3 regions of the Mesorhizobium sp. SP-1A genome follow, and region 3 is predicted to be linked to each of the others. Evidence: predicted binding sites of a transcription regulator. Region 3 holds the regulator's gene; each other region holds the start of a gene.
The links. Region 3 encodes LexA, which represses DNA repair genes until DNA is damaged. Its sites were predicted from a motif close to TGTTCNNNNTGTGTTCNG; they were not measured.
Positions count from the first base shown of each region.

Region 1: uvrA (excinuclease ABC subunit UvrA) is a predicted target of LexA. The motif match lies at 1,757-1,774, and genes of this name have one in related genera.
Region 2: QU595_RS23155 (metallopeptidase family protein) is a predicted target of LexA. The motif match lies at 1,302-1,319, and genes of this name have one in related genera.

Region 1 is NZ_JAVXZD010000001.1:1,489,250-1,492,523, forward strand. It holds gene uvrA (excinuclease ABC subunit UvrA) at 1-1,617, opposite strand, end outside; gene QU595_RS07250 (alpha/beta hydrolase) at 1,802-2,461, opposite strand; partial or broken gene opgC (OpgC domain-containing protein) at 2,654-2,782, shown strand; gene QU595_RS07260 (OpgC family protein) at 2,916-3,274, shown strand, end outside.
Region 2 is NZ_JAVXZD010000005.1:340,380-343,653, reverse strand. It holds gene QU595_RS23165 (DNA polymerase Y family protein) at 1-385, opposite strand, end outside; gene QU595_RS23160 (hypothetical protein) at 336-1,283, opposite strand; gene QU595_RS23155 (metallopeptidase family protein) at 1,465-1,887, shown strand; gene QU595_RS23150 (DUF1737 domain-containing protein) at 1,940-2,149, opposite strand; gene QU595_RS23145 (FAD-binding oxidoreductase) at 2,419-3,274, shown strand, end outside.
Region 3 is NZ_JAVXZD010000010.1:73,289-76,562, reverse strand. It holds gene QU595_RS27585 (ComEC/Rec2 family competence protein) at 1-1,722, shown strand, start outside; gene lexA (transcriptional repressor LexA) at 1,716-2,435, opposite strand; gene glp (gephyrin-like molybdotransferase Glp) at 2,545-3,274, opposite strand, start outside.

The DNA.
Region 1 (3,274 bases), on a different contig from region 3:
GGAGGGCTCGTCCAGCACATAGAGCACGCCGGTCAGCCCCGAGCCGATCTGCGAGGCCAGGCGAATGCGCTGGCTCTCGCCGCCCGACAGCGTTCCCGAGTTGCGCGCCAGCGTCAGATAATCGAGGCCGACATCGTTGAGGAAGCGCAGACGTTCGCGGATCTCCTTGAGGATGCGCACCGCGATCTCGTTCTGCTTCTCGTTGAGCTGCGCGGGCAATGCCTCGAACCAGGCGTTGGCCTTGCGGATCGACTGTTCCGTCACCTCGCCGATATGCTTGCCGCCGATCTTCACCGCCAGCGCTTCGGGCTTGAGGCGATAGCCATTGCAGGCGGGGCAGGGCGTGGCCGACATGAAGCGCTCGATCTCCTCGCGCATCCAGGCCGATTCCGTCTCCTTCCAGCGCCGCTCGAGGTTCGGGATCACGCCCTCGAAGGTCTTGGTCGTCTTGTAGGAGCGCAAGCCGTCATCGTAGTTGAACGTGATCTCGCGTTCGCCGGTACCGTAAAGCACGGCCTTCTGCGCTTCTGCCGAAAGGTCCTTGAACTTGTCGCCGAGCTGGAAGCCGTAGACCTTGCCAAGGGCTTCCAGCGTCTGCGAATAATAGGGCGAGGTCGATTTTGCCCATGGGCTTACCGCGCCGTTGCGCAGCGAGACGTTGTCGTCCGGCACGATCAGGCTGGCATCGATGGCGCGCTGGCTGCCCAGGCCGTCGCAAGTCGGGCAGGCGCCGAACGGATTGTTGAACGAGAACAGCCGCGGCTCGATCTCCGGAATGGTGAAGCCCGACACCGGACAGGCGAACTTTTCCGAGAACAGGATGCGTTCATGCGTGTCGTTGGCCGACTTGTTGGCCGCGCCGCCTTCCGCCGTTTCCTCGGGCGGAAGCGGCCGGTCGGCGAATTCGGCCACCACCAGGCCCTCGGCCAGCTTGAGCGAGGTTTCCATGGAATCGGCGAGACGGGTCGCCAGGTCCGGACGCACGACGATACGGTCCACGACGACATCGATGTCGTGCTTGTACTTCTTGTCCAGCGCCGGCACGTCGGCGATTTCGTAGAAGGTGCCGTCCACCTTCACGCGCTGGAAACCCTTCTTCTGCAGTTCGACCAGTTCCTTGCGGTACTCGCCCTTGCGGCCGCGCACCAGGGGCGCAAGGATGTAGAGGCGGGTGCCTTCGTCCAGCGCCAGCACGCGGTCGACCATCTGGCTCACCGTCTGGCTCTCGATCGGCAGCCCGGTCGCCGGCGAATAGGGCACGCCCACGCGCGCGAACAGAAGGCGCATGTAGTCGTAGATCTCGGTGACGGTGCCCACCGTCGAGCGCGGATTGCGCGACGTCGTCTTCTGCTCGATCGAGATGGCCGGCGACAGGCCGTCGATCTGATCGACGTCCGGCTTCTGCATCATTTCGAGGAATTGCCGCGCATAGGCCGACAGGCTCTCGACATAACGCCGCTGGCCTTCCGCATAGATGGTGTCGAAGGCAAGCGACGACTTGCCCGATCCGGACAGGCCGGTCATCACGATCAGGGAATCGCGCGGAAGGTCGAGATCGACGTTCTTGAGGTTGTGCTCGCGCGCGCCGCGAATGGAAATGAATTTGTGGTCGGCCATAGCCGGTCCGCCGCCTCAGAAGTGGAATTTCGGATTGGCGGGGCATCCCCGGCCGCTCCACATATAGGTGTTTTTACCGCCGCGTCGAGAAACGCACGTCCAGCGGTTTAACCGCCTTTTTCATGGCCCGGCAAGCGAAAAGAACAAAGGCTGAACGCACTCCTGACAACTGCAAGCGCAGGGACTAGGCGGACACACGGTCGTTTTCGAGAGCTCTGCTTCGGCACCATTTACGCGCCAGTTCGATATCATCTTCTCCGAACATATGTCCGGCCGGCACCGAGCAGACTGCCACGGCGGCGCCGCGACGCTCCAGCAGCCGGGCAAGCTTCGGCGTGAAACGGCCATAGGTCTGGTCGTCTTCTCCCGCGACAATCAGGGCTTCGGCCCCCGACAGGTCGGGCCTGGGCGGCCAGAACAGCACAGGCATGCAGCGGAGCAGGATGGCGCGCCGAACCAGCCCGGGATGCAGCAGCATCAGCGCATGGACCAGGTTTCCGCCGTTCGAATAGCCAAGAAAGACCGTGCTTCGCAGGTCGAGGATGCCGTCACGGGAAAGGTCGCGAAGAAAGCCGGCAAAGGCCGCCGCCTCGCTGCGGATGCTGGATTGGACGAACCTCGTCGGCGTGACTTTCCGGAACCAGCGCCGTTCGCCGTTCTGGTCGATCCTGCCCCTGGGGGCGATCACGCCGGCATTCGGCATTATGGCCTGGGCCAGCGGCAGCATCGACATCTCGTCGGCGCCCGATCCATGCAGGGCGACGATGGTGGGAGCATCATCGGCGCCCTTGGCCACGCGCTGGTAGGCGAACGGCGCTGTCGTCACCAACTGGCTTTCGGTCATTTGCTCTCCATCTTGTGATGCCTTTTGCGTTCGGCATATCGCCGCACACCGAATGCCGGCGGCGGTGCGAATGCAATTTCGCCGCTATCTCTGTTCAAAAGATGCTCGAATCGAACGACACGAGACTTTCATCCTGCTGTTATGTGGGCGTCACACAATGCGGCCCGCAAACCAATTCATGCGGCCGCCTCCATGGAAAAACGAAGAGACACCCGGATCGACGTCCTGCGGGCCCTGGCACTGCTGACGATCTTCATCGACCACATACCGGGCACGGTCTACGAGCGGTTCACGATCCGCAATTTCGGCTTCGCGGACGCCGCGGAGGCTTTCGTGCTGATTTCCGGCGCGGCGGTCGGCCTCGCCTATGTTCCCAAATTTTCGCCCGGGCCAGCGTTTTTTGACCGCCTGGAAGATGTGGAGGCGCGCGGGGACCCTGTACTGCGCGCATATCATGACGACGGTGGCCACCCTGACCATATTCTGCGGCGCCGCCATCCTGACCAAGAACACGATATTCCTCCAGCAGAACAACATTCCCGCCCTGATCGACGATTCCGCCGAGGCTTTCGTCGGCGTGGGGCTGCTCGGCCACCAGCTGGGCTACAACAACATCCTGTCCATGTATGCGGTGCTGCTGTTGTTCGCGCCGCTCATGGTCTGGTGCCTGAACCGCAGCCTGCGATGGACCCTCGTCGGCTCTTTCCTGGTCTGGCTCGTTGCCGGCATCTGGCAGCTCGCGCCGATAAACTATCCCACGGGCGGCTTCTGGTTTCTCAATCCGCTGTCCTGGCAGTTCCTGTTCGTCATCGG
Region 2 (3,274 bases), on a different contig from region 3:
GCTCGCCGCAGAAGCGCGCCGCCGCCCAGGCCGCCCCCGCGGTCGAGGCGATGCCGGCGCGCACGTCGAAGCCCTGGTGGAAGAAGCGCGCCAGCATATCGTCCAGCATCGCCCGCTCGCCGCCGAAAAGGGCCGCGCAGCCGGTGATGTCGAGGAACAGCCCGTCCTCGCCGTCCAGCGCCACCAGCGGCGTGTAGCGGTCGCACCAGTCGGCGAGCCCCTCCAGCAGGCGGCGGTCGGCGGCCGCATCCGCCTCGACGAAGTCGATGCCGGGGTGCATGGCGCGGGCGTCGGCCATGCCCATGCCGCGCTTCAGGCCGAGCGCCTCGGCCTTCTCATCCAGCGCGGCGACGCGGCGGGCGTTGGCCTCCTGCCGGCTGACCAGAAGCGGCTTGTGCCGTTGCGGCCCTGAACGCCACGACCGCCCCAGGCGCTGCCGCAGCACCCGTTCCGTCGCCAGATAGGGGAACCATAGCGACAGGATCCGTTGTCCTTCTTTCCGTGAATTCGTGCTCATCGGGGTTCCATTCCAGGGTGAATCGGCCGCTCATGGCGGCGGCGCATTTGTCAACGGCGACGGTGAAGGCGGGACGGCCGAGCGAACCCGCGAGCGGCCCCGCGACGGTCGAACGCGTCGCCGCCGGCGCCGGCGACACGCAAAGCCGCACGGGCGCGGCGGTGGATTCGGCCTGCGCCGCCTGCCGCAGCAGGAAGACCGGACGCCCGGCCGCCTGGGCCCGCCGGTGCAGGCGCCGCGTGGCGGTCAAGTCGAGCCGCTCGGAATTGCCGCGCACCTCCAGCACCACGGCCGAAAGCGCCGTCAGCGCCGCGGCCTCCTCCGCCACCCACAACACATCGGCAAGTTTCGGCGCCTCGGAAAACAGAAGCTTTTCCGGTTCGATGCCGTAAAGCTCGCGCAGGCCGGCGGCATAGGGAACGCCCGCCTCGCGGAAGACCTCCGCCGTTCCGATCCACAGGACCGGTGCTTCCACCGACCCGGGCTGCTTCAACAGGGCACCGGCCAGGGCCAGCGCAAGTCCGGCGACCGCGCCGGCATCACGCGTCTCCGCGCCATGGAACTCGGTCAAGGCGGCGCGCGCCAGTCCTCCGCCCAGCATCCTGTCCAGCCGATCGATCCCGAAGCGCAGCCGGGCGGCGTCGCCGGCAACCATGCCACAGGCGTCCTCGGGCCGCGCAAGCCGTTCCGGCAGCGTTCCTTCGATCCTCGCGATTTCCCGGCGCAGGGCAAAAAGGGTTCCCCGCGCCGCGGCGTTCCTCGCCATGGCGTTCCGGCTTCCATATGTTCCTGTTATGTTCTTATGGATTCCAGAGCCGGCCAGCAGAGTCAAGCTGAGTCGTAAAAAGAATTTATTCCTCTTTTGGCTGCGGCAGGCAGGCCAAAGCCTGCCTCATTTGCCGAGCGGCTCGCAAAAGCCTATATGCCCCGCAACCGAAGGACGCAGCATGGCCCGCATTTACAAGACCCGCACCTGGCACGGCGAACTCTCGCCCTCCCTGGAGGAGATGGAGTTCCTGGCGCTGGAGGCCTATGCGCATCTGCCGGAGGACTTCCGCAAGCTGACCGGCGAGATCGTCATCCAGGTGGCCGAATTCCCCACCGACGAGATCATGGACGACCTGTCGCTGGAAACGCCCTTCGACCTGCTCGGCCTGTTCGAGGGGCGCGGCATCGCCGAGCGCTGGAACCCCGCGACCGGGGAAGGACCGAACCGCATCACGCTCTACCGCCGCGCCATTCTCGACTACTGGGCCGAGAACGAGGAGACGCTGGGCGACATCGTCACCCACGTCCTGATCCACGAGATCGGTCATCATTTCGGCCTGTCGGACGACGACATGGAGCGCATCGAGGCGGCGGTAGAATAGCTCCCAGCCGCACGCCTACACGCCCAGCCGGGCCTGGTGCTCGTTTACGCCCTCACCAGTCGCTCAGCTTGGTCTCGCCGGCCACATATTCCTGCCCGTCCACGTCCTTCACCACGGCCTGGCCGCAGCGCATGACCTTTTCCTTTTTGTCGTAGGCATAGGTCGGCGAACCGTAGAGATGCCAGCCCTTGTTCAGCGCCGCCGTGACCTTATGGCAGAACGCGGCATCGTCGACGGCGGTGAGGAAACGATAAAGTCGCATGGAGGAGCTCCGGTGGGATCGCGGCCGATCATGCCCCGAGGCCTGCCGCCTTCGCCAGCAGTTTTTCGGCCTGCGCCGGATGCGCAAGCGAGCGCCCTGTCGTCGGCAGGCGGCGCCGAGCGATCCGGACGGCACGGTTTTCCATCTGGTCTTCCCGCTCGGCAAGGCTGGCCCTTGCAAGAGCCCGCGCCGCGATGGCTCAAGCGGTCAGGCAGCTTGCCTCGCGCCGCGTGGGATTCTACCACTGCGGACAATCGGAAGTGCGGACAATGGCAAAATACGACATCGTCATCATCGGCGGAGCCATTATGGGCTCTTCGGCCGCCTATTATTTGCGCAAGGAAGGATTTTCCGGCTCGATCGCCCTGATCGAGCGCGACCCGCAATTCACCCATTCGGCGACGACGCTTTCGGCCGCCTCGATCCGCCAGCAATTCTCGATTCCCCAGAACATCCGCCTGTCGCAATTCACGCTTGGCCTGTTCCGGCGGCTGAAGGAAGAATTCGGCCCCGATGCCGATATCGGCTTCCGCGAGGGCGGCTATCTTATTCTCGCCACCGACGAAGGCCTGCCGGTCCTGAAGGCCAATCACGACACGCAGCGCGCCGAGGGCGCCGACATCGTGCTGGAGGATGCGGCGGCGCTGGCGAAGCGGTTCTCCTGGCTGTCGACCGAGGGCATCACGGCCGGAGCCTACGGCGTCAGCGGCGAAGGCTGGTTCGACGCCCACGCCTACCTCCACCTGTTCCGCAAGGCGCTGCGCACGATGAATGTGGACCTGATCGCCGCCTCGGTCACCGGCATCGAGCGGCAAGGCGCGCGCGTCAGCGCCGTCACGCTGGACAATGGCGAGAAACTGGAGGCCGGCATCGTCGTCAACGCCGCCGGGCCGAATGCCGGCAAGGTGGCCGCCATGGCCGGGCTCGGCCTGCCGGTGGAACCGCGCAAGCGCAACGTCTTCGTGTTCGAGGCGCGCGACCGCTACGAGGACATGCCGCTGACCGTCGACCCGAGCGGGGTCTGGTGGCGGCCGGAAGGCTCGGTCTACATCGCCGGCGGCGCCGAGGTCGAGGAGGGCGAGCAGGCCGCCGATCCCGCCGATTTCGAGCCCGACTGGCCGCTGT
Region 3 (3,274 bases):
CCCAAGCTGGTCTCGGCCTCGCCCGTGGCGGCGGCGAGCCTCTCGCTGTCCATAGAGAACGCGCGCGATGCCATTGCCGACCGGATTCGGCGCAGCATTGGCGGTCCGGAGGGTGAGATCGCGGCGGCGCTGATCGTAGGCGTGCGCGCCGGCATCCCCGAGGAGATCAACGAGGCGATGCGGCGCACGGGCATCTACCACATCATCTCGATCTCCGGTCTGCATATGGCGCTCGTGGCCGGCACCATCATGGGGTTGCTGCGCGGCGCGTTCGCATTGTTTCCGGATTTTTCCGCACGGCATCCGGTCAAGAAATATGCCGCCGCCACTGCCTTGCTGTGCACCGCGGCCTATCTGCTGATTTCCGGCCTCGTGGTCGCCGCCGAGCGCAGCTTCATCATGTTGGCGGTCATGCTGTGCGCGGTTCTCTTCGACCGGGCCGCCCTTACCATGCGCAATCTTGCCATATCCGCGCTGGTCGTGATCGCGTTCTCGCCGCATGAAGTGGTCGGCCCCAGCTTCCAGATGTCGTTTGCGGCAACCGCCGCGCTGGTAGGCGCTTTTGCCGGCTGGACGGATTATAGGGCACGGAAGGGCCGATCGGCTCATATGCCGGTGACCGATCGCTCCCTTCCAGCCGCGGCAGTCGGCTGGCTGGGAAAAGGACTGGTGGCCGCTTCGGCGACCACCATCGTCGCCGGTCTCGCCACGACGCTTTATGCCGCCTGGCATTTTCAACGGATTTCGCCGCTCAGCCTGTTTGCCAACCTGGCCGTCATGCCGGTCGTATCGCTGGCCGTCATGCCGTTCGCGGTGTTCAGCGCGCTGGCGATGCCCTTCGGCGCGGACTGGCCCTTCCTCTATGTGATGGGGAAGGGGCTGACGGCCATGATCGCCATCTCGAACTGGCTGTCGGAGCATTCGCCGGTCGACGGAATAGGGCTGATCTCCTTGCAATCCGTCCTGCTGGTTACGGTCGCGCTGGTGATCGCCACCATGGCGACGACATGGTGGCGGCTGGCCGCCTTGCCTTTCGCGATCGCCGGTATCCTGACGTTGCGCGCGGTAGAGGTTCCGGATGTGCTGGTGGCCGAAGACGCGCGCCTCGTCGCGGTGCCGATCGGAGGCTCCGAGCTTGCAGTCAACCGGCCACGTCCCAGCGCCTTCGCGATGGATAATTGGCGCCGCGCCATGGATGCCGAAAACCTGGTTCTGCCGGAACGGTTGAAGGGCCCGGACCTGCGGTATACAGGCATCGATGCCAGTGAACTGCCGCCCGGCAGCCCGTTCCTGTGCGGCGCTGGACTGTGCGTGGCGCGCCATCCGAACGGAGCGATCGTCGCGCATGCGTCGACCCTTACCGCGGCGCGGTCCGCATGCGGCTTTGCGGCGCTCATCGTCATCGAGGACGCGACGGCAGCCGATCCCTGCAACGACCCGCTGATCGCCGTCGTCACGAAGCGGGATCTGGCCCGTTCCGGCAGCGCCGCTGTCCGCTTCAATCCGGCTTCGGCAACCGCGCAAGCGGAAATCCGCTTCGCCATCGAAGACGACTACCGTCCCTGGCATGTCCAGCGCCGGTTCTCCCGCGATGCAAGGGGATTGCCGCCATACCAACCGAAATCCGGAAAGCAGCGGTCGCCCAAGTCTTCTTCGCCGACGCCGTCGGCCTCACCACCGTCCGACGACGAAGCCAACGAGCCACAGGCGCGCTATCAATAGCGCCGGATCAGCCCGACGAGTCGCCCCTGCACCTTGACGCGATCCGGCCCGAAGATGCGCGTCTCGTAAGCGGGATTGGCCGCTTCCAGCGCGATCGAGGCGCCTTTCCGGCGGAAGCGCTTCAATGTCGCTTCCTCCTCGTCAATCAGCGCCACGACGATTTCGCCGGGGCTGGCGGTGTTGGCGTTGCGGATGATGACCGTATCGCCGTCGAAGATGCCGGCCTCGATCATGGAATCGCCCTTGACCATGAGGGCGTAGTGCTCGCCGCCGCTGATCATGTCCGGCGGCACCGAGATCGAGTGCGTCTTGTGCTGGATCGCGTCGATCGGGACACCGGCTGCGATACGGCCCATCACGGGCACGGAAATGGCGGGCGCGGCGTCGTCGTCATTGCTCGCAGCCGGGGCGCGGGGCGTTTCCTTGACCGGCCGGCCCAAACTGCCCTGGATGACGCTGGGCGAGAACTTTCGCGCCGCATTGAGGCCGGGAGCGATCGAGTCGGGCAGGCGCAGCACTTCCAGAGCCCGCGCCCGATTGGGGAGGCGGCGGATGAACCCGCGCTCCTCCAGCGCCGTGATCAGCCGGTGAATGCCGGATTTGGAAGCAAGATCAAGCGCCTCCTTCATCTCGTCGAAGGAGGGGGGGATGCCGCTTTCCTTCAACCGCTCGTGGATGAAAAGGAGAAGCTCATGTTGCTTGCGCGTCAGCATTGTTGCCCCCGAGGGATCGGAATCAGAAAAACAAACCCGGAACAAACACTATCTGTTCCAGTTGTGTTCCGCAACCGTTTAAAGTTCTGTGAACGCGTTGACGATTTGTTCAGCGCAGCATCAGCACGGTGCAGGTGTCGCCAACCTGCGCGGCTGGCGCGAATGGTGCCCGCACGATCAGCCCATCGGCATCCGCCAGCGTCTTGAGCATGGACGAATCCTGCACGCCAAAGGGTGTCGCAACCGTCCGCCCGGCGTCTTCCTTCAGCACCACCGCACGAACGTAATCCTCGCGCCGGTCGTTGGCAGGCATGGCGATGCCGAGCGTGGCTTCACGCATCACCTGCTGGAATGGCCGTCCGCCGAGGCCAGCGAGCAGGGGCTTCAGGAAAAGCTGCGAACAGACGATGCTCGCTACCGGATTTCCCGGCAAGCCGATGCAGCGGACGCCTTGCAGCCTGCCGAACATCAGCGGCTTGCCCGGGCGCATGGCGATGCGCCAGAAATCGAGCTTCATGCCCTCGGAGGTCAGCACGTCGTTGACCAGATCGTGGTCGCCGACCGAAGCACCGCCCAAAGTGACCAGCACGTCTGCCCTGGCGGCGACGGCTTTCCTGATGAGCGCCGCGATGGCTTCCCGGTTGTCGGAGGCGATGCCGAGATCGAGAACGTCTGCGCCCACCGAGCGCGCCGCCGCGACTACGCCGAAAGCGTTCGACGCGATGATCTTGCCCGGACCGAGATCGCTGCCGGGCGGCAAGAGCTCGTCGCCAGTCGCGATGATCGCGACCAGCGGCCTGCGCACCACGTCGAGGCGCGGATGGTTGGCCGAAGCGGCA